3 regions of the Pseudomonas sp. GW821-FHT02A11 genome follow, and region 2 is predicted to be linked to each of the others. Evidence: predicted binding sites of a transcription regulator. Region 2 holds the regulator's gene; each other region holds the start of a gene.
The links. Region 2 encodes FliA, which starts transcription of late flagellar genes. Its sites were predicted from a motif close to CTAAAGTTTNNNNNNNNNNNGCCGNTAA; they were not measured.

Region 1: AC07V9_RS18740 (methyl-accepting chemotaxis protein) is a predicted target of FliA. The motif match lies at 3,171-3,198, and genes of this name have one in related genera.
Region 3: AC07V9_RS22545 (methyl-accepting chemotaxis protein) is a predicted target of FliA. The motif match lies at 3,606-3,633, and genes of this name have one in related genera.

What each region holds. Positions count from the first base shown of each region.
Region 1 covers NZ_JBWKWB010000013.1:104,761-112,357, forward strand. Annotated here, with positions in the region: gene AC07V9_RS18725 (FadR/GntR family transcriptional regulator) at 1-286, shown strand, start outside; gene AC07V9_RS18730 (sensor histidine kinase) at 499-1,191, opposite strand; gene AC07V9_RS18735 (response regulator) at 1,188-2,792, opposite strand; gene AC07V9_RS18740 (methyl-accepting chemotaxis protein) at 3,253-4,893, shown strand; gene mqo (malate dehydrogenase (quinone)) at 5,414-7,063, shown strand; gene AC07V9_RS18750 (DUF2256 domain-containing protein) at 7,156-7,305, shown strand; tRNA gene AC07V9_RS18755 (tRNA-Arg) at 7,328-7,399, opposite strand.
Region 2 covers NZ_JBWKWB010000020.1:86,255-93,851, reverse strand. Annotated here, with positions in the region: gene AC07V9_RS23085 (chemotaxis protein CheA) at 1-1,072, opposite strand, end outside; gene AC07V9_RS23080 (protein phosphatase CheZ) at 1,204-1,992, opposite strand; gene AC07V9_RS23075 (chemotaxis response regulator CheY) at 2,012-2,386, opposite strand; gene fliA (RNA polymerase sigma factor FliA) at 2,652-3,392, opposite strand; gene fleN (flagellar synthesis regulator FleN) at 3,389-4,222, opposite strand; gene flhF (flagellar biosynthesis GTPase FlhF) at 4,343-5,704, opposite strand; gene flhA (flagellar biosynthesis protein FlhA) at 5,716-7,597, opposite strand, start outside.
Region 3 covers NZ_JBWKWB010000019.1:73,330-80,926, forward strand. Annotated here, with positions in the region: gene AC07V9_RS22535 (hypothetical protein) at 1-629, opposite strand, end outside; gene AC07V9_RS22540 (hypothetical protein) at 1,055-1,705, opposite strand; gene AC07V9_RS22545 (methyl-accepting chemotaxis protein) at 2,009-3,574, opposite strand; gene AC07V9_RS22550 (CPBP family intramembrane glutamic endopeptidase) at 3,679-4,470, opposite strand; gene acnA (aconitate hydratase AcnA) at 4,725-7,466, opposite strand.

The DNA of each region.
Region 1 (7,597 bases), on a different contig from region 2:
CGTCGAAGACGTGCTACAACCCGACCTCGACTTCCACAGCCGCATTGCCGACGCCACCCACAACGATCTGCTCGCTCACTTGTGCAACATGCTGTCACTGGCCCTGCGCGAGGCGTTGAAGCATTCCAACCAGCGCCCCAACCTGCACGAACTGGCCCTGCCCCGACACAAGGCCATTCTCACGGCCATCGAAAACCGCGACGCCTTGGGCGCCCACCACGCCACGCTGGTGCAACTGGACGATGCGCGTAACGCGCTGAATGTGGTGCTGGGCAAAGGCTTGTAGCAGCCCGGCGTGCTTTTGGGGGTTGGCCGCGTTGTTCATGCAGACAGGCTGATCGACCCCATTTCGCGTGCCAAGCGGCGGTCAAAACCTGTGGCAGCATATTCATTCGCGATTGGCCGGTGCATCAGTTGCGCAAACATCACGCATCGCGAATGAATTCGCTCCCAATAGGGCTTTGCACCCCATCCGCAACACGTTAAACGACGCTTGGTTCAGGGCAGGAAAATCCTGAACAACCCGCCTCCCAGCTCACCACCATTGCCAATTTCGATATGCCCGTGCACACCCTTGCGCTGATGCTGGCGGGCGATGTTAGCGGCGAAATAAAGTCCCAGCCCAGTGCTGCCACTGCTTTGATTGATGCCCAGCACGTAGTCGGTCTGGCGCTCGATCATGTGCTGCGGGAAGCCCGGCCCGTCATCGTTGATGCTGATCACCAACTGCTCACCCACCTGCCCCGCGCTGATCAGCACGTGCTTGCGGGCGTAGCGAATGGCGTTGATGACCACGTTGGACACCACTGAGCCAATCAACTCACGGTCGAAGAATCCTGGCAGACCGAAATCATCGACCTCATAGCGCGCGGCAATGCCACGACTGACCAGCACTTCCTCGTGAAACGCCAGCTGCGCTTCGATGAAGTCGTCCAGCTCGTGATAGTCCGGGCGCAGAGGCAGCTGGTTCACGCCCAGCTTGTACAGCCCCAGCAACTGCACCAGCATGCTGTTGAGGTGGGCGAATTCGTAATCGATCACACCCTGTTCGGCGTTGCCTCGTTGCGCCTCAGGCAACTGGCTGACCCATTGGCCATGGGCCTGAATCAGCAGCGCCAGGGAGTTCTTCATGTCGTGCACGGTGGAGGCAATCACCATGGAGAAGTCCAGCCCCTGCTCCTGATCGGTCATTGGCCGAACGCCTTGAGCCGCAATTTCTGGTAACGCTCGTACCGGGGGTCGGTCTCGGGCATCTTGCCGACCATCGTTAGGCTGTTGCGGCATTCCTGCAGGCTGGCCGCGTCGAGGTTCTGCACGCCCATGTGCAGCAGCGACTGGGCCATGTTCAGGGCAATACTGATGTTTTTGGGTTGCAGTGCAAGGCCTTGGCGGAACAGGTCCTGCGCTTCGCCCAGCTTGCCGGCGCGATAGCTGCGAATGCCTTGCAGGTTCAGGTCGATGGCCGCTTTGCCGGCGCTGAGGATTTCCGGGTCGTCGGTCTGCTTGGCGATGTTCTGCATGACAGCCGCATCGTCGCCGTAGATCTCCGCACAGCTTTTCAGAATGCCTGCGCCCGCGGCTTCCTGCCCCAGTTGCTTGAGCTGCGCGGCCACCGCCAGCGCGGCATCGGCACTGAGAAACTGCTCCATGCCGTCGAGCCGCTCCATCGCCTGGGCGGTCAGCTTGGCGGCCATTTCCGGGTCGGACGTGGCGACGCTGGTGGCCTTCATCAAACGCGCCCGCACTTGCAGGCCGGCGTCGTTGGTGTGTTCCTTGGCCACTTCGCCCAAGGTCTGGTTGATCTCCACGCGGGTGCGCGCATCCAGGCCACGATCACCGCCTTTGCTGATCAGTGCCTGAGCCAGGCCCAGGTTGGTCTCCGGGTCCTTGAAGCGCGAGAACTGCCCCTGCGATACCGCCTGGCGATAGGCCTTGGAGGCCCCGTCGAAGTCTTGGTTTTCCAGCGCCAGCTTGCCCAGCAAGCGCTGACGACGCACGGCGTAGGGCGACAGGCGCACGGCCTCTTCGAGCATTTTCTGCGCGCGGCGGTTGTCGCCGCTGGCAATCAGAACATCGGCCAGACCGTCGAACAGCACCGGCATTGAATTGAAGGCACGGATCGCTTCTTCATAGACGGTTTGCGCCTCGCCGTTGCGACCGCGCTTGTGCAACAGCTTGCCCAGCGCCGCATACGCCCAAGGCTGCGGGCGATCGGCCAGAATCGATTTGAGAAAGGCTTCCAGCGGCTCGTGCTGATTGAGGTCGCGCAACGCGTCGGCCTTGTAGCGCAGGCACAGCGGCGCGAAACGCGGGTCCTGCTTGGTCAGATTCACACACGCCGCCAGCACTTCGGCCGGCTTGCCGCGATCCAGCGCCTGAAGAATCGGTTTGAGCAGGTTCTTGCGCTGAACGATCTTCTCCAGGCGCTGGGCCAGGCTTGCGCGGTTGAACGGCTTGGTCAGGTAAGCGTCGGGCTCCCACTCCAGCGCACTCATCACCATCGCCTGGCTGTTCTCGGCGGTGACCATGACGAACACGCTTTCGTGGCTGATAAGGCGATCGGTCATCAGGTCTTCAAGGACCTGCTGGCCGTTCTTCTTGCCATCACCCAGGTTGAAGTCGTGAAGAATGAAGTCGTAACGCTTCTGCGAACAGGCCTTGATCGCCTGTTCGCCGTTGTCTGCAGTGTCTACTTCCTTGACGCCCAATTCGCGAAGCATCGACCGGACCGAGCTGCGGAAATCAGAGAAATCATCGACGATCAGAAAGGTTTTTTGGTTCCACGCCAGCATCGAGATTCCTGTCACAGGAGAAAAAATCCGCCCAAGGGCAATTACACAACGGGTCAACTTCACCGCCCCGTTAAAAGGGGCAGATGATAGCTAACGTCAATTTGCCATCAAGCTATTTCATACCAGCCCTGGCCACTTACGCTGCGACGAGACGCCGCTTGTTCGAGTTATCGGCGGGGCCGGGGTAAAGCTTAGGTGATGCCAGCGGGAAAAAGCGACCGTCATACACAGGATTTCTCCTCCTCTAGCGCACGCTGTGACGCCCGTCGCCGAGCTGAAAGCACGTGCTATGGGCACCGTGTAGCACCCCGATCACGGATCCAAAATCTGCCAAAAGCAAATTAAATGATGATGTTCATCGTGGATGTAACCAAACGTGTAAAGTCCTGCTAGCTCGCGCCGATATGCAGGGAAAGCGGCCACTCCTGCCGCGCACTCCCCCTCTGCCCGAGTACTCCCCATGGCCTGGCTGACCAACCTCAAACTCAAGTCCAAACTGCTGTCTGCCTTTTGTCTGTGCGCGCTGATCACGGTTGCGGTCGGCGTGCTGGGACAAGCCGGTATTTCACGTCTGTACGACCTGTTTCAAAGCACGGTTACCAACAATCTGGTGTCGATCACGAAAGTCGATTCGGTCAAGGCCAACGTCATCGCCACCAACCGTGACTTTTTCAAGGTCCTGGGTTTGAGTGCGATCAAAGCCAGTCCGGACGAGATCAACGCAGCGATGCAGTCGTTCAAGGAAAATCAGGCCCAGGCCGAAAGCGACTTCAAGATCTACCGTGCCACACCGCTGCAAGCCGACGAAAAGGCCGCGGGCGACGACTTCGAACGCGACTGGCTGGCTTATATTGCTGCGGCGCAGAACACCCTTTCCGTCATTCAAGGTGGCGATATCCCGCAAGCCAGCAAACTGGCCGCCAGCAGCGTCACGCCCAGCTACCGCAAGACCATGGGCGAGCTGAAAATCATCATCGAATCCAACGCCCGTCAGGCCGATGAGGCGGCGCAAGCGGGCGTCGACACCAACAAACAGGTGACCTGGATACTGATCATCGGCTCATTGGTTGCGGTGATTTGCGCCATTGTGCTGGGCCTGCTGGTCACGCGCATGATCACCCGCCCGATTTACCAATCGGTCGACAGCGCAGCGCGGGTCGCCAATGGTGACCTGACCCAGGCGGTTGCCGTGGGCAGCGAGGACGAAACCGGGCAGTTGCTCAAAGCCCTGTCCAATATGCAGGGCAACCTGAAGAACACCGTGCAGCAGATCGCCAACGCCTCGGATCAACTGGCCTCGGCGGCGGAAGAGCTGACCGCCGTGACTGACGACAGCAGCCGTGGCCTGCAGCGTCAGAACGACGAAATCCAGCAGGCAGCCACCGCCGTGAACGAAATGACCGCAGCCGTCGAGGAAGTCGCGCGCAACGCCGCCAGTGCCTCGCAGGTGTCGACCCAGACCGCCGATGACGCCCTCAAGGGTCAGCGCCAGGTTCAGCAGGCCGTCGCGGCGATGAACACCATGACCGTGGAGATCAATGATTCGACCCAACGCGTCGAAGCCTTGGCCGGCCAGATTCGCGATATCACCAAGGTGCTGGACGTGATTCGCGGGATCGCTGAACAGACCAACCTCTTGGCCCTCAACGCTGCTATCGAAGCCGCGCGCGCCGGTGAACAAGGCCGTGGCTTTGCCGTGGTGGCCGACGAGGTGCGTGCGCTGGCCGCTCGTACTCAGGCGTCCACCGGCGAGATCGAGTCGATGATCACCCTGGTGCGCAACGGCGCCGATGAAGCCGTCAAGGCGATGGGCAAGAGCCAGGCGATCGCAGTCAACACCCAGACGCTGGCCACCGATGCAGGCCTGGCACTGGAGCGCATCAGCGAAGGCGTCAGCCAGATCAACGAACGCAACTTGGTCATCGCCAGCGCCGCCGAAGAACAGGCTCAAGTAGCCCGTGAGGTGGACCGCAATCTGGTGAACATCCAGGACCTGTCGGCGCAGACTGCAGCCGGTGCGAATCAGACCAGCGCGTCGAGTCAGGAGCTGTCCCGCCTGGCGGTGTCTTTCAATGCAATGGTAGGTAAGTTCACGCTTTGACGGGTCAGCGATGATCCCTTGAGGGAGCGAATGCATTCGCCGAGCGACCGTACATCCGATGAAGACTTATCGAATGTACAGGCCTCTCGCGAATGAATTCGCTCCCACAGATTTCACCGTGTTCAGCCAGCGGTAGCGGCGAAAGTTCATAGCCCCCACGCGCTGCAAGCTATCCCTTCGCCACCTGTGACACATTGGCGTATTGACTAAACCGTCACATGTTTTGTCGCAAATCACATTTCAGGTACAATCGCCGCCCCTCGCAGAACACTCGGACCTGATGACCGAGTCCTGCGCGGTGTTTGTTGTTTACTCAAGCTGCTGCATCCAATGATCTAACAAGAAGCCAGCGCGGAGGGACACAGAACTCGAGGTCCGTTTCTTCGACCTTGAACCCTTACCCCTCGCCCGCCGGGCGCGAAATCGGACTACCGTTCACTCAAGCCTGATGTGAGCAAGACCGGTGTCGCCTCCATCCATGCGGCAGGCGGATAACGTTCTATCAATTGGATTGCGTGCAATGATCAAGACGACAAGCAAGGCGCTGCTGGGCCTGGCGATTTCGATGGGTATGCTTCAGGCTCACGCCGCTGAAAGCAAGAAAGTGGACGTGCTGCTGATCGGCGGCGGCATCATGAGTTCGACCCTGGGTGTCTGGCTCAACGAGCTGGAGCCGAGCTGGACCATGGAAATGGTCGAGCGTCTGGACAAGGTCGCCGAAGAAAGCTCCAACGGCTGGAACAACGCCGGTACCGGTCACTCGGGCCTCGCCGAGCTGAACTACACCCCTGAAGACAAAGACGGCAAGGTCAATATCTCCAAGGCCATCGAGATCAACGAAGCCTTCCAGGTGACCCGTCAGTTCCTCGCCTGGCAAGTCCGCCAGAGCGTTTTGAAAAACCCGCATTCGTTCATCAACTCCACACCGCACATGAGCTTCGTGTGGGGCGATGACAACATCAAGTTCCTGAAAAAGCGCTACGAAGCCCTGCAGGCGAGCCCACTGTTCCGCCCGATGCAGTTCTCCGAAGACCACGCGCAGATCGCCAAGTGGGTTCCGCTGATGATGGAAGGGCGTGACCCTAACCAGAAGCTGGCGACCACCTGGACGCCCATCGGCACCGACGTCAACTGGGGTGAAGTCACCCGCCAGTACGTGTCTTCCCTGCAGACTCGCCCGAACTTCAACCTGAGGCTGTCCAGCGAAGTCAACGACATCACCCGCAATGCCGATGGCAGCTGGCACGTCGAGTACAAGAACCTCAAGGACGGCACCAGCAGCGCAACCGACGCCAAGTTCCTGTTCATCGGCGCTGGCGGCGGCGCACTGAAGCTGCTGCAGAAATCCGGCATTCCGGAAGGCCGCGACTACGCAGGCTTCCCGGTGGGCGGCTCGTTCCTGGTCACCGACAACCAAGACATCGCCCTGCAGCACATGGCCAAGGCCTACGGCATTGCCTCCACCGGCGCGCCACCCATGTCCGTTCCGCACCTGGACACCCGCGTGCTCGACGGCAAGCGCGTGATCCTGTTTGGCCCGTTCGCGACCTTCTCCACCAAGTTCCTGAAAGAAGGTTCCTACCTGGACCTGTTCAGCAGCATGACCACCCACAACTTCTGGCCGATGACCAAAGTGGGCATCGAGCAGTACCCGCTGGTCGAGTACCTCGCCGGTCAATTGATGCTGTCCGACGACGACCGCTTCAAGGCCCTGCAGGAATACTTCCCGCACGCCAAGAAAGAAGACTGGCGTCTGTGGCAGGCCGGTCAGCGCGTGCAGATCATCAAGCGCGACGCGGATAAAGGTGGGGTGCTGAAGCTGGGTACTGAAGTGGTGTCCTCCCAGGACGGCAGCATCGCCGCTCTGCTGGGTGCATCGCCAGGCGCCTCGACTGCTGCACCGATCATGCTGAACGTGCTGGAGAAGGTCTTCAAGGACAAGGTCGCGACGCCTGAGTGGCAAGCCAAGATCCGTCAGATCGTCCCAAGCTACGGCACCAAGCTGAACGACTCGCCTGCCGCGGTACAGCAGGAGTGGAACTACACCGCTGAAGTCCTGCAACTGGACAAGCCGCCGGTACTGGACCTGTCGGTCGGCACCGGCACCGCTCCGGCGGCTGCACCGAGCAAGCCGGCTGAAAGCAAGCCTGCCAACGACATGGCGCTGTAACACGCCCTCTCGTTGACGCGGTAAAGAAAAGCCACGGGGCGCAAATCCCGTGGCTTTTGCGTTTAGGATTACGGAATACAGGGAGAGCGACGATGAAGAAGAATGAACTGCCCGTGAAAAGCTGCGCGGTCTGCGGTCTGCCATTTTCATGGCGCAAGAAGTGGGAGCGCTGCTGGGAGGACGTGAAATACTGCTCGGAACGCTGTCGTCGCCACCGCCAAACCGGACGTGCAGGGCAATGAGCGCGGCGATACGGAAAGGATGTGTCCCCTGCAGGAATCGAACCTGCATCTAGCCCTTAGGAGGGGCTCGTTCTATCCGTTGAACTAAGAGGACTCAACAGCCGTAGCCTATGAAGGTCAGCGCTCTGGGTGGCATGAGCGAGACGGCGTGCATGTTAACGGCAAGCCATTGTTTTGTCATGTCGTCATTGTCTTTTTAGGCTGTAGTCCGCCGGAGTTCTGGCAATTTTTTGCAACGCATCATGCAAATTGCAATACCGCAAAATGACATCATTGCAAACTGCAATCTCAA
Region 2 (7,597 bases):
CGGGAGCAGCGGCCGGTGCTGGAGCCGCTTTCGCCGGGGCAGCAGCGGGTGTCGGTGCAGCCGCTGCCGCAGCCGGTTTGGCAGGCTCGGCTTTCGGCGGCTCGACCTTGGCAGGTTCGGCTTTCTTCGCCGGTGCCGTCGCGGCTGCAGCGCTCGCCGCTACGTCTGGCGAGAAGCTGCCTTTGCCGTGCAGTTGGTCGAGCAGTGCTTCAAATTCGTTATCGGTGATTTCGTCCGATGCCGGTGCAGCCGATTCGACGGCAGCAGGCGCAGCGGCAGCTGGGGCTGCAGCGGCGTCAGGCGAGAAACTGCCCTTGCCGTGCAACTGATCGAGCAGCGCTTCGAATTCGTCATCGGTGATTTCATCACTGGCAGGCGCGCTGGCAGGTGCGGCGGCCGCTGTCGGGACAACCGCATCGACAGCGAATTGCCCTTTGCCGTGCAGCTGATCGAGCAGCGATTCGAATTCGGCGTCAGTGATTTCATCGCTGGCCGCTTCATTGGCGGATGCCGGGGCTGCTGCGACTGGAGCAGGCACGGCTGCGCCAGCGGCTTGAGCCTTGACCGCATTGAGCGAGTCCAGCAGTTGTTCGAATTCCTGGTCGGTGATGTCCTCGGACGGCGCCTCGGCCACCGGCTCCGGCGCTACAGGAGCGGGCGCTGCAGCCACTTCGTCAGCCGACGCAGGCTCAGCCAGACGCGACAGCGCGGCGAGCAGTTCAGGCGTGGCCGGGGTGATGTCCGAACGCTCACGCACCTGACCGAACATACTGTTGACGGTGTCCAGGGCTTCAAGCACGACGTCCATGAGTTCCGCGTCGACCCGGCGCTCACCTTTGCGCAGGATGTCGAACACGTTTTCGGCGATGTGACAGCATTCAACCAGCTCGTTGAGCTGGAGGAAGCCGGCGCCCCCTTTTACAGTGTGAAAACCGCGAAAAATTGCATTGAGCAGATCCGCATCATCCGGCCGGCTTTCCAGCTCGACCAGCTGCTCGGACAACTGCTCCAGAATCTCGCCGGCCTCTACCAGAAAATCCTGAAGGATTTCTTCATCGGCGCCGAAGCTCATTGGGGGTGCTCCTAAAATTAACCGTCAAACCGATCCAGGGGCTGCGTCGCTGGCCTGCGCGCCTTGCTTTCGTCGAAGCATTCACGCATCAGGCCCGCAGCCTCTTTCACATAGAACCCCGGCTCTAGAATCTAGAAGCCAAGGCTGGATAGCAGATCGTCAACATCATCCTGACCGGATACGACGTCTTCACGTTTATCGGCATGAATCTGCGGACCTTCACCCTTGGAATGAAGTTTTTCCTGTTCTTTTTGCTGACGGAACACTTCCTGGTCGTGCTCGATGCCAGCAAAGCGATCGACCTGGCTTGCCATCAGCACCAACTTGAGCAGATTGCTCTCGACTTCGGTCACCAGCGTCGTCACACGCTTGATCACCTGGCCGGTCAGGTCCTGATAGTCCTGGGCCAGCAGAATGTCGTTGAGGTGGCTGGCGACCTCGTGGGTCTCCTTCTCGCTGCGCGCAAGGAAACCCTCGACGCGGCGGGCCAGATCACGAAACTCCTCGGCACCGATCTCGCGACGCATGAAGCGCCCCCAATCGTCGCTGAGCGCCTTGGCGTCCGTGCTCAGGCCATTCATCAATGGCGTGCTCTGCTCCACCAGGTCCATGGTGCGGTTGGCCGCACCTTCCGTGAGCCTGACAACATACGACAGGCGCTCGGTGGCATCCGTGATCTGCGACACCTCTTCGGCTTGCGGCATGTGCGGGTCAATCTGGAAATTGACGATTGCGCTGTGCAGCTCGCGCGTCAGTTTGCCGACTTCCTGATACAGGCCGCGATCGCGGGTCTGGTTTAGCTCATGGATAAGTTGCACGGCGTCGCCGAACTTGCCCTTTTCAAGGCTCGCGACGAGTTCTTGTGCATGTTTCTTCAGGGTCGACTCGAAGTCACCCATCGTCGAATCTTTAGGATCCATAGCGCCCTCGCAGCGGACATCAGCTATTGACGCGCTCGAATATCTTCTCGATCTTTTCTTTGAGAACCTGAGCAGTGAAAGGCTTCACGACGTAGCCGTTCACACCGGCCTGAGCGGCCTCGATGATCTGCTCGCGCTTGGCTTCGGCGGTGACCATCAGTACCGGCAGATGGCGCAGGCGCTCATCGGCACGGACCTGACGCAGCAGGTCGATGCCGGACATGCCGGGCATGTTCCAGTCAGTCACCAGGAAATCGAAAGCCCCGCTCTGCAGCATCGGCAATGCGGTGGTACCGTCATCTGCTTCGGCCGTGTTGGTGAACCCAAGGTCACGCAACAGGTTTTTTATGATCCGCCGCATCGTTGAGAAGTCATCAACGATGAGGATTTTCATGTTCTTGTCCAATTCGACCTCCAAGCAGTCTTTAACGCGCCCAGCTCCCGGACGCGCGTTCAATCAATACCGGTACAGCACAACTACCGGTTACACGAAAACGAGGGGGCTTTGGAATCGAAAGGTACGAGCACAGCGGAACAGAGTCACGAAGACCTGATCCGACCGGCTCCTGCCTTGTCTCTTTTGCTTCCCACACCACATCTTGCACAGCCGGTCTTGCATGTTACTCACAGGCCCCGCAACCGGCACCCGTGTTGATGGGTCAGCGCGCGCGCCATTCTCCCAGGCGTCCGCGCAGACGGGCGGCACACTGGCTGTGCAACTGGCTGACACGCGACTCGCTGACCCCCAGGACCTCACCGATTTCCTTGAGGTTCAGCTCTTCGTCGTAGTACAGCGCCAACACCAGGCGTTCACGCTCGGGCAGGTTGGCAATGGCGTCGGCCAGTGCGCTCTGGAAGCGCTCGTCTTCCAGATCCCGTGACGGTTCCAGCGACTGGCTCGCGCCATCCTCATGCAGCCCTTCATGCTCGCCGTCCTGCAACAGGTCGTCGAAGCTGAACAGGCGACTGCCCAAGGTATCGTTCAGAATCGCGTAGTAATCGTCCAGGCTCAATTGAAGTTCGGCAGCAACCTCATGATCTTTAGCGTCGCGGCCGGTTTTTGCTTCAATTGCACGAATCGCGTCGCTGACCATGCGCGTGTTGCGGTGGACCGAACGGGGCGCCCAGTCTCCCTTGCGCACTTCATCGAGCATCGCGCCGCGGATACGAATACCCGCGTAGGTCTCGAAACTCGCACCCTTGGTGGAGTCGTACTTGGTCGAGACTTCGAGCAGACCGATCATGCCGGCCTGGATCAGATCCTCGACCTGCACGCTGGCCGGCAAACGCGCCAGCAAGTGGTAAGCGATGCGCTTGACCAGAGGGGCATAACGCTCGATCAGCTCATACTGGGAATCTTTGGATGATTTGCTGTACATGCGATAGCCACTTGCAGTCATGACACTGGCCCTGCGCTGGTCTGATGAACCAGCCGCTCAACGAAAAATTCAAGGTGGCCACGCGGGTTCGCCGGCAGTGGCCAGGTATCGACCTTCTGTGCAATGGCCTTGAATGCCAGGGCACATTTGGAACGTGGAAACGCTTCATACACGGCGCGCTGTTTTTGCACGGCCTTGCGCACGCATTCGTCGTACGGCACAGCGCCCACATACTGCAGGGCCACGTCGAGGAAGCGGTCGGTGACCTTGGTCAGCTTGGCAAACAGGTTGCGCCCTTCCTGCGGGCTCTGGGCCATGTTGGCCAGCACGCGGAAGCGGTTCATGCCGTGGTCGCGGTTAAGCAGTTTGATCAGCGCGTAGGCGTCAGTGATCGAGGTCGGCTCATCGCACACCACCAGCAGCACTTCCTGCGCTGCGCGTACGAAGCTGACCACCGATTCGCCAATCCCGGCGGCGGTGTCGATCACCAGCACGTCGAGGTTGTCGCCGATTTCGCTGAACGCCTGAATCAGGCCGGCATGCTGCGCCGGGCTCAACTGAACCATGGTCTGGGTGCCGGATGCCGCAGGCACGATGCGTACACCGCCCGGGCCCTGCAACAGGACATCGCGCAGCTCGCAGCGGCCTTCGATGACATCGGCCAGGGTGCGTTTTGGGGTCAGCCCCAACAATACGTCGACGTTGGCCAGACCCAGATCGGCATCCAGCAACATGACGCGACGTCCCAGCTCGGCCAAGGCCAGCGAGAGGTTCACTGACACATTGGTCTTGCCTACGCCACCTTTGCCACCGGTCACCGCGATAACCTGAACGGGATGCATGCTGCCCATAGTTAATTCTTTACCTTGTCTTGCTTAGACCAAAGCCACATTTCGGGCTGCACGTTCACTGAGTGAACAATGCCTGGCAGACCATCGATGCAGGTATTTTCCAATGTCATTTTCCTTAACCTAGCCCGCGCGCTTGCCGGTGCTGTGATAAAGATCCGCAAACATATCCGCCATCGCTTCCTCGCTAGGCTCCTCCTGCATCTGCACACTGACGGCACGGCTTACCAACTGGTGCCGACGGGGCAGATGCAGATCATCCGGTATGCGCGGGCCATCAGTGAGATAGGCCACAGGCAGTTCGTGTGTCACGGCAAGGCTCAGCACTTCGCCAAGGCTTGCGGTTTCGTCGAGCTTGGTCAGGATGCACCCGGCCAGGCCGCAACGCTTGTAACTGTGATAGGCCGCGGTCAGTACCTGTTTCTGGCTGGTTGTCGCCAGTACCAAGTAATTGCGCGCCTTGATGCCGCGACCGGCCAGGCTTTCGAGCTGCAGGCGCAGGGCCGGATCGCTGGCTTGGAGGCCTGCGGTATCGATCAGCACCACGCGCTTGCGCAGCAACGGTTCCAGCGCCTGAGCCAGGGATTGCCCCGGATCGACGTGGGTCACCGGCACATTGAGAATCCGGCCCAGCGTCTTGAGTTGTTCCTGAGCCCCGATGCGAAAGCTGTCCATGCTCACCAGCGCGATATTTTGCGCGCCGTATTTCAACACATAACGGGCCGCGAGTTTGGCTAACGTGGTGGTCTTGCCCATACCGGCAGGGCCGACCATGGCGATCACCCCGCCCTCTTCCAGCGGCTCGACGTCAGGTGTGACGATCATGCGCGCCAGGTGAGCCAGCAACATGCGCCAGGCATGAGGCTGATCGTCAACGTCCGGGACCATGTTCAACAGATCGCGCGACAGCGGGCCAGACAGACCCACACGTTGCAGGCGACGCCACAGATTAGCCTGTTGCGGACGGCTGCCCTGCAGTTGATTCCAGGCCAGCGACCCAAGCTGGACTTCCAGCAGTTCACGCAGGCCGTTCAATTCAGAGCGCATCGAATCGTAAGCGCGCTGGCTGATGCCCGGCTCGGCGTGGGTTTGACGCTCGGCGCGCTCGGCACGGTCAGCCGCGATTGCAGCGTGGATCGAGGGGCGGAACGGTTCGTCCAGCGTCGGCTCGATCTGCTGCTTGCTGTCATCCATGGCAAGACCGGCGAACAACTGCCGGTTGGCGACGGTGTCCAGTTCGCTGCGGCTGGTCAGCTCGGCCTGAGCGGTGACGATGCGCGACTGAGTCTTGCGCAGCTCGTCTTCGAGCTCGATGTTCGGCACACGCGGGGCCAGCGCAGACAATTTGTAGTCCAGCGCGGCAGTCAGCTCCACGCCACCGGCGATCCGCCGGTTGCCGATGATGGCGGCTTCAGCGCCCAGCTCATCACGAACCAGTTTCATGGCTTGTCGCATATCGGCGGCGAAAAAACGCTTAACTTGCATGACTCACTACCTCAGCCGTTCGGCCCGACAGTCGCTACGATGGTGACTTGCTTATTGTCAGGAATTTCCTGGTAAGCCAAAACATGCATGTTCGGAACCGCCAGGCGCCCAAAGCGGGACAACATGGCACGTACCGGACCTGCGACCAACAATATAACCGGCTGACCCTGCATCTCCTGACGCTGCGCTGCTTCGATCAACGAGCGCTGAAGCTTCTCAGCCATACTCGGTTCGAGCAGAACGCCTTCTTCCTGACCCTGACCCGCCTTCTGCAGACTATTGAGCAATATCTGTTCCAACCTTGGCTCAAGGGTGATAACAGGCAGCTCCGGCTCAATGCCGACAATGCTTTGCACGATTGCGCGGGACAAACCGACCCGGACAGCGGCCACCAGCGCGGCGGTATCTTGACTCCGCGCGGCGTTGTTGGCGATGGCTTCGGCAATGCTGCGAATATCGCGCACCGGCACCTGCTCGGCCAACAGCGCCTGCAACACCTTGAGCAGCGCCGACAACGACAGCACCCCAGGCACCAGCTCTTCAGCCAGTTTTGGCGAGCTTTTGGCCAGCAACGTCATCAGTTGCTGGACTTCTTCATGACCAATCAGCTCATGAGAGTGTTTGTAGAGGATCTGGTTCAAGTGGGTCGCCACTACAGTGCTAGCATCGACCACGGTGTAGCCCAGCGACTGCGCCTGAGCGCGCTGGCTGATTTCGATCCAGACCGCCTCAAGCCCAAACGCCGGGTCTTTGGCAGTGATGCCGTTGAGGCTGCCGAACACTTGACCGGGGTTGATCGCAAGCTCCCGGTCCGGGTAGATCTCGGCTTCGGCCAGGGTCACGCCCATCAGCGTCAAACGATACGCGCTCGGCGCCAGATCCAGGTTGTCGCGAATGTGTACGGTCGGCATCAAAAAGCCCAACTCTTGCGACAGCTTCTTGCGCACACCCTTGATCCGCGCCAGCAACTGACCACCCTGGTTGCGGTCCACCAGCGGAATCAGGCGATAGCCCACCTCCAGGCCGATCATGTCGATCGGGGTGACGTCATCCCAGCCCAGCTCTTTGGACTCCTGCACGCGGTTAGGGGCCGGCAGCAGCTCCTGTTGACGCTTGACCTCCTGAATGGCCGCCAGCTTGACCATGTTCTGTTTTTTCCACAGCAGGTAAGCACCACCGGCGGCGGCCAGACCCAGGCTGATGAACGAGAAGTGCGGCATGCCTGGCACCAGGCCCATGACGATCATGATGCCCGCGGACACCGCCAGCGCCTTGTGCGAGGTGAACATCTGGCGTCCTACCAGCTTGCCCATCTCTTCGGAGCCGGAGGCGCGGGTCACCATGATGGCCGCCGCGGTGGAGAGCAGCAGCGACGGCAATTGCGCCACCAAACCGTCACCGATCGTCAACAGGGCGTAGACCTTGCCGGCGTCGCCAAAGGACATGTTGTGCTGCAGGATACCCACCAGCATGCCGCCGATGAGGTTGATGAACAGGATCAACAGGCCAGCGATGGCGTCACCGCGCACGAACTTGCTGGCACCGTCCATGGAGCCGTAAAACTCGGCCTCCTGGGCAACTTCCAGACGACGACGCTTGGCTTCGGGCTGATCGATCAGGCCAGCGTTGAGGTCGGCGTCGATAGCCATCTGCTTGCCAGGCATCGCATCGAGGGTGAAACGCGCGCTCACCTCGGAGATACGACCGGCACCTTTGGTCACCACGACGAAGTTGATGATCATCAGAATCGCGAAGACCACGATACCGACGACGTAGTTACCGCCGATCACCACTTCACCGAAGGCCTGGATCACCTTACCGGCAGCGGCGTGGCCGTCCTGACCGTGGAGCATGACCACCCGGGTGGACGCGACGTTGAGCGCCAGGCGCAGC
Region 3 (7,597 bases), on a different contig from region 2:
CGCGCGCGGCTGGCCGGTTTTGGCCGTGCCTTGCCGCCGCGCAGCATGATCTTCAGGGTTTCGGAAACCCCCACCAGACGCGAGCGGCGTACGACTTCGTAACGCACTTCGATCTCGCCGTTCTTGTAAGTGGCCAGGCGCTCGCAGTTCAGGTACTGGCTCAGGCGTGGCCCAGTGCGGCCGTTGGGGGCGGGGATGGTGGTGTAGAAGGTGATGCAGCCCCAGCGCATCTTCAGTTGATCGCCGGTCCAGAGCTTGGGCGAGCGGGGCACGTTGATGAAAATCCCGGCCACGAGTTCTTCCTCGGTCAGGACGCCTGAGGCGTGGCCCGTGATGTAGGGTGCGTCGAGAGTTGGGGTGGCCAGCCTGCTTTCCTCGTCCAGATGCCAGGGAAAGTCCGGCAAGCTTTTCAGGCATTGGGCATAGTCGACGGGCACTTCTTCGGACGTGGCATCTGCAGCGGGGACAGCGTGCAAGTCCTTATAGTGGGGAACGGGGCCATCCTGTTCGGGTGATGCGCTCTTGTGCTCACGGGGTTCCATTACTTGATTCTCCATTGAGGCCTGAGGGCTGTCCGCTTTGTTTTTTTGCGGATGAACGGATGGCTGGATGTCCTTTTCGTCTTCCATGGAAGCTCCTTGATCAAAGATGGGTGGCGCTGTTTAAAACGGTTTAGACGATAACAACCGAAGTTGTAGGATTGGACGTCTAGGTTGCATATGGTCGATTCGAACAAGTCGCCTGTCAATCGCCCGGTGTGCAGAGGTTTGCATAGCGTCGCGGGAAAAACATCACCCTTGAAGTTCGCACTGATATGTGTGTTTCACGCTGTTTTCCTAGTTTTGTTGGAGGTTTGAAAGTTTGTTTTTTTAACGAACCGAATAAAAAATTATTTTCAATCAGGACCCTGCCCAAAGGGATGTAGGAAAAACGGAAATAAGCGAGAAAAAATAATTCAGAACTGTTCTCGAATCCCGTTTTCGACTCAGAACCTCCATGCATATGCATAGAGGTCTGAGGGTTGAAGATGCGAATGAATAGCGAAATTATGCTGTTACATATTCAGTGAGAGGGTAACGGGCAGCGATTCGATCGACAGGTTGCCCGCTCGGTCGGTGACCGTGTAGGAAATCGCCACGTTGTCGGCTGCAAGTCGCTGCATGACTTCGCGTTCAAAAACGATTTCGATCGGGCGCAGGGTCAGTTCATCGGGCTGCACGATGTGCGTGGGGCCGGGGTGGCCGTTGCACAGGGTCTGGATGGTATCACCGGGTTCCATGCCGGCGTAGCCGGGGAGAAGAGCGGACAGGTGGTTGCCGGGAGTGGTGTTGAGGATCAGTGGAGCCAGGAGGGCGGCGCCGGGCGGGGTGCGGTCGACCCTGATTCGAGTCGGGGAAGAGTCTGCGAACACTTCTCCCAAGACATTTGTCGCTCGATAAGCCACCTCATAAACGCCGTCTTTGGAAAGCTCTTCCTTGGCCAGCATCAGTGTCAGCTCTGACCCGACGGGTGGAACTGGGCTGGGGAGGGGCTGGGCTGTTCCGATCAATTGGCCATTCAGCAGGAGCTGATAGGTATCCGCTGGATGCGAGAACTTCCAAGTCTCTAAGTGGACAACAATATCGTCCTCAAGCTTGCTGATAGTAATGAGGCCGTCGCACTCTGCTGCTGGGATCTCTGGTGCAATTAGCTGTTTCAAAGTCATGGTGGTCATCCTGTTCATGTTTTTGCGAGCAGCGGCACTGTTTGTAAATTGCAGTTGGCCATTCCTCACCTGAAGGTGGGTGCTCAAATAATTGACTGGTCTAGATCAGCGAAATCCACCTCATGGTGGTACATATATATCGCTGATCTGAACTTCAACTAATAGTGATCTTGTTTTTCTGTCAATCTGTCATCCGCCGCTAATCGGCAAAAACTGCAAACTTCAGAAATGTCCTACTTTTACAGGCAATAAAAAAAGCCCCGACAGTTGCCCGTCGAGGCTGTTGATTAAAAGCGCAGGGTGTTAGCGGTTGAACCGCTCCACCAGCGAGTACTGGCTGTGCGCCGTGTTGGTGAGCTCGGCGCTGAGGGTCGCGGAGCGGCGGGCTTCGTCGGAGGTCTGGTCGGCCAGGTGGGCGATGGTGCTGATGTTGCGGCTGACTTCCTCGGCGACCGAGCTTTGCTCTTCGGTAGCGGCGGCAATCTGGGTGGTCATGTCGGTGATGTTGGCCACGGCATCGCTGATGCCCACCAGCGCTTTGTCGGCTTCCATCACTTGCTCGACGCCTTCTTCAGCCTGGCGACGGCCGGTTTCCATGGTCTGCACCGCGTTGTTGGCGGTGCTTTGCAGTTTGGCGATGAGCGAGTGGATCTGCCCGGTGGATTCGGTGGTGCGCTGCGCCAATTGGCGAACTTCGTCGGCGACCACGGCGAAACCACGGCCCATTTCTCCGGCCCGTGCCGCTTCGATGGCGGCGTTCAGGGCCAGCAGGTTGGTCTGGTCGGCGATGCCTTTGATGACGTCGACCACGCCGCCGATTTCATCGCTGTCTTTGGCCAGCTGCGTGACAGTCAGGCCGGTCTCGCCCACTGAAGCCGACAGTCGCTGAATGGCCTCGCGGGTTTCGCTGGCGATGTCGCGGCCACGACGGGTCAGCTCGTTCGCCTGTTGGGTGGCGTCGGCGGTGCGCTGCACGTGGCTGGCGACTTCTTGGGTGGTCGAGGCCATCTGGTTGATGGCGGTGGCGACCTGTTCGGTTTCCACGCGCTGGCGTTCCAGGCCCTTGGAACTGGCCTGTGCCAGTCTGTCGGACTGCGTAGCCTGGGCGTTCAGGTGTTCGGCGGTGTCCTGCAAACGGGTGAGGCAGGTCTTCAGACGCGCTTCCTGGCTGAGGATGGACATCTCCAAACGTGCCTGAGCGCCGCGACTGTCGGTGTACATCTGCGCGATCAGCGGGTCGGAGGTGGTCTGTTCGGCCAGGCGCAGCAGACGCTTGATGCCGCGCTGCTGCCAGCTCAGGCCCAGCAGGCCCAGCGGCACCGCCAGTGCGGCGGCCAGTGCGAAGCCCCAGTAGGAGTTGAGCCAGACGCCGATCAGAAAGCTCAGCTGGCTGACGAGGATAAACGGCAGCCAGTCCTGCAGCACCGGCAGCCACTTGTCGCGGCTCGGCACGGCGGATTTGCCGCTGTTCAGGCGTTGATAGAGCCCTTCGGCGCGGCGGATCTGCTCGGCGGTGGGTTTGATCCGCACCGACTCGAAGCCGACCACCTGTTTGCCCTCGAAGATGGGCGTGACATAGGCGTTGACCCAGTAATGGTCGCCGTTTTTGCAGCGGTTCTTGACGATGCCCATCCACGGCAGCCCCTGCTTGAGGGTGCTCCACATGTGTTCGAACACCGCCGACGGCACGTCGGGATGGCGAACGGTGTTATGGGGCGCCTTGATCAGTTCCTCGTGGGAAAAACCACTGATCTCGACGAACGCGTCGTTGCAGTAGGTGATCACGCCGCGGGCATCGGTGGTGGAAATCAACCGTTGCTGCGCCGGGAAAGTCCGTTCGCGTTGGGTGATGGGCTGGTTATTGCGCATAAGCTGTTCAATCCGGGAAGGCTTTGATGGGGTATCGGCGGGGGACGCGCAACATTGAGCGTTTTGTGAACTGCGTCATGGGGCGCATTGCCGCAGCTCAGTGTTCAGCGGTCGAACATGGGATAGGTGAACAGGCTCAAATGCGCGAGATTGAGCCCGAAATGGGTGATGACCGCTGCCGGCAGCCCGCCGAACCGGTAGGCGATGCCATAGCCAACCCCGGCCATGCCCGCCAGCACCATCCACTGCCAGCCCGCGCCAAAATGTGCAAGGCCAAACAGGGCAGAGGCGATGATCAGGGCGAGGGTCTGCTGATAAGGCACGCGGTGCAGCAGGCGGGCCAGACCGCCCTGGATGTAGCCGCGAAACAGCAGCTCCTGGGTGAGGGTGACCAGCAACAGGTTGTTGAGCACCCAGATGCCGCCCTGATCAGGCCATTTCGGTGCCCAGCCGATCAACCCCATGCCCACTGCGGTGGCCAGGCACACTCCGGTAGTCAGCGTCAGCGTCAGGCTGCTGGTAATCAGCGTGCGACGCAGTGCAAGGGCGCCGAACACCCAGGGGCAAGCCAGCACGATCCAGAGACCGATCAGCGGTTTGTCGAGGTCCAGGTACATAGAGAAGGGGGCGGCTTCGGGCGTGAAGCGCACGGCGGTGATGACTCTGGCGCTGAAAAAGCCGGGTAGCCAGTGACTGGCCAGCCCCATGGCCAGGGCGATGAACAAGGCGTGACCGAGCGTGCGCACCGCCCGGTGTAGGAAATGACTGACGCAGATGCCCGCCATGACCAACAGGCCGAAGGTGACCACCACGGGAAGGCTCAGCTGGCCATACACCAGCGCGATGCAGTAGCCCAGGGCCAGCAGCGTGAGCGTGCTCCAGCGCAACGCCGACATGATGTCGTCCTTGAGTGTCGGATAAGGTCGGCGATTTTAACGTTGATTAAACGCGCGCGCATGTGGGATCGGGATGAAAGTTTTCCGGAAATGGCGCGGGGGAGTCGCATGATGACGTAGGGCGTTTCCTGGACTCAGTGCGTAGGGGCGCGCTTGCCCGCGAGGAGGGAGGATCGGCAACCGGGTAAGGCTGACGAAACGCCATCGCGGGCAAGCGCGCTCCTACAGAGGCGGCGGTCGACGGAGCCACCACCTCACGAGGCAATCAACTGCCGCAGCACGTAGTGCAGAATCCCTCCGGCCTTGAAGTATTCGACCTCGTTCAGGGTGTCGATCCGGCACAGCACGTCGACGTCTTCCTGCTGGCCGTTCTCACGGGTGATCCGCAAGGTCAGGCTCATGCCCGGTTGCAGCGTCGCGCCAGTCAGGCCGCTGATGTTCAGCACCTCTTTGCCGGTCAACTCAAGGGTCTTGCGGCTCTGGCCGTTCTTGAACTGCAACGGCAGCACGCCCATGCCCACCAGGTTCGAGCGGTGAATGCGCTCGAAGCTCTCGGCGATGACGGCTTTCACGCCCAGCAGATTGGTGCCCTTGGCCGCCCAGTCACGGCTCGAGCCGGTGCCGTATTCCTGACCGGCAATGACCACCAGCGGCGTGCCTTCCTGCTGATAGCGCATGGCGGCGTCGTAGATCGGCAGCTTCTCGTCGGTCGGTACGTGCAGGGTGTAACCGCCTTCTTCGTTACCGAGCATTTCGTTACGAATGCGGATGTTGGCGAAGGTGCCGCGCATCATCACTTCGTGGTTGCCGCGGCGCGAGCCATAGGAGTTGAAGTCCTTGGGCTCCACGCCTTTGCCGCGCAGGTAGCGGCCAGCCGGGCTGTCGGCCTTGATGTTGCCGGCCGGCGAGATGTGGTCGGTGGTCACGGAGTCGCCCAGGATCGCCAGCACCCGCGCCTTCTGCACGTCGGCGATTACCGGTAATGGCCCGGCCACGTCCTCGAAAAATGGCGGATGCTGAATGTAGGTCGAGTCGTCCTGCCAGACGTAGGTCGGGTCTTTGGAGACCTCGATCGCCTGCCACTGGGCGTCCCCGGCGAACACTTCGGCGTATTCCTTATGGAACATGCCGGTGCTGACGTTGAGCACGGCGTCGGCGATTTCCTTCTGGGTCGGCCAGATATCGCGCAGGTAAACCGGCTGACCGTCGCCGCCTTCGCCCAACGGTTCGCTGCTCAGGTCGATCCGCACCGTGCCTGCCAGCGCGTAGGCGACGACCAGCGGAGGAGAGGCCAGCCAGTTGGTCTTTACCAGTGGATGAACGCGGCCTTCGAAGTTGCGATTGCCGGACAGCACCGAGGCGACGGTCAGGTCCGATTGTTGAATGGCTTTTTCGATCGGGTCGGGCAGGGGGCCCGAGTTACCGATGCAGGTCGTGCAGCCGTAACCCACCAGATCGAATCCCAAGGTGTCGAGGTATTCGGTCAGGCCCGCGGCTTTGTAGTAGTCGGTCACCACTTTGGAGCCAGGCGCCAACGAACTCTTGACCCACGGTTTGCGTTGCAGACCCTTTTCCACGGCTTTTTTCGCCAGCAGGCCGGCGGCCATCATTACGCTGGGGTTCGACGTGTTGGTGCAAGAGGTGATCGCGGCGATGACCACCGCGCCGTTTTTCAGGCGATAGGTGTTGCCTTGGTATTCGTATTCGGCTTCACCGACCTGATCGGCGTTGCCCACCGCCACGCCACCGCCGCCTTCGCTTTCCAGACGGCCTTCCTCGTGTTTGGTCGGTTTCAGGGCCAGGCCGAGGAAATCGCTGAACGCCTGGGAAACATCCGGCAACGCGACCCGATCCTGCGGTCGTTTCGGCCCCGCGAGGCTGGCGACCACCGAACCCATGTCCAGCTCCAGTGCATCGGTGAACACGGGCTCCTGACCGGGCAGACGCCACAGGCCCTGGGCTTTGCTATAGGCCTCGACCAGCTTGACGGTGTCATCCGGACGGCCCGACAGGCGCAGGTATTCCAGGGTCACGTCGTCCACCGGGAAGAACCCACAGGTGGCGCCGTATTCCGGGGCCATGTTGGCAATGGTCGCGCGGTCGGCCAGGGGCAGGTCGGCCAGGCCGTCGCCGTAGAACTCGACGAACTTGCCGACCACGCCTTTCTTGCGCAGCATTTGGGTCACGGTCAGCACCAGGTCCGTGGCGGTAATGCCTTCCTTGAGCTTGCCGGTGAGTTTGAAGCCGATGACTTCAGGGATCAGCATCGACACCGGCTGGCCGAGCATGGCCGCTTCGGCTTCGATCCCGCCCACGCCCCAGCCCAAAACGCCAAGACCGTTGATCATGGTGGTGTGGGAATCGGTACCGACCAGCGTATCCGGAAAGGCGTAAGTGCGGCCGTCTTCTTCCTTGGTCCACACCGTGCGGCCCAGGTATTCGAGGTTGACCTGGTGGCAGATGCCGGTGCCCGGCGGCACCACGCTGAAGTTGTCGAACGCACTCTGGCCCCAGCGCAGGAAGGCGTAGCGCTCGCCGTTGCGCTGCATTTCGATGTCGACGTTCTCGCCGAAAGCCTGTTGATCGCCGAATTTGTCGACCATCACTGAGTGGTCGATGACCAGGTCCACCGGCGACAGCGGGTTGATGCGCTGCGGATCGCCCCCGGCCTTGGCCACGGCGGCGCGCATGGCGGCCAGGTCGACCACGGCGGGTACGCCGGTGAAGTCCTGCATCAGTACGCGGGCCGGGCGGTACTGGATTTCCCGGTCGGATTTGCGTTCGGTGAGCCAGGCGGCCAGGGATTTGAAGTCCTCAAAGGTGACGGTCTGGTTGTCTTCCCAGCGCAACAGGTTTTCCAGCAATACCTTGAGCGACATGGGCAGTCTGTCCAGATCACCCAGTGTTTTGGCCGCGTCGGGCAGGCTGAAATAGTGGTAAGTCTTGTTGCCAACGTCGAGTGTCTTGAGGCTTTTCAGGCTATCGAGGGAGGGCATGAACTAACTCCTTGACGAGTCCGCACGGTACGGACGGGCGTATCACACAAAACGGTAAGACGATCTGTTCCAGCCCTCTGATTGGCGGCTTTCAAATGGTCATTGAGTAGTACTGGACCGTTGGCCTGCGC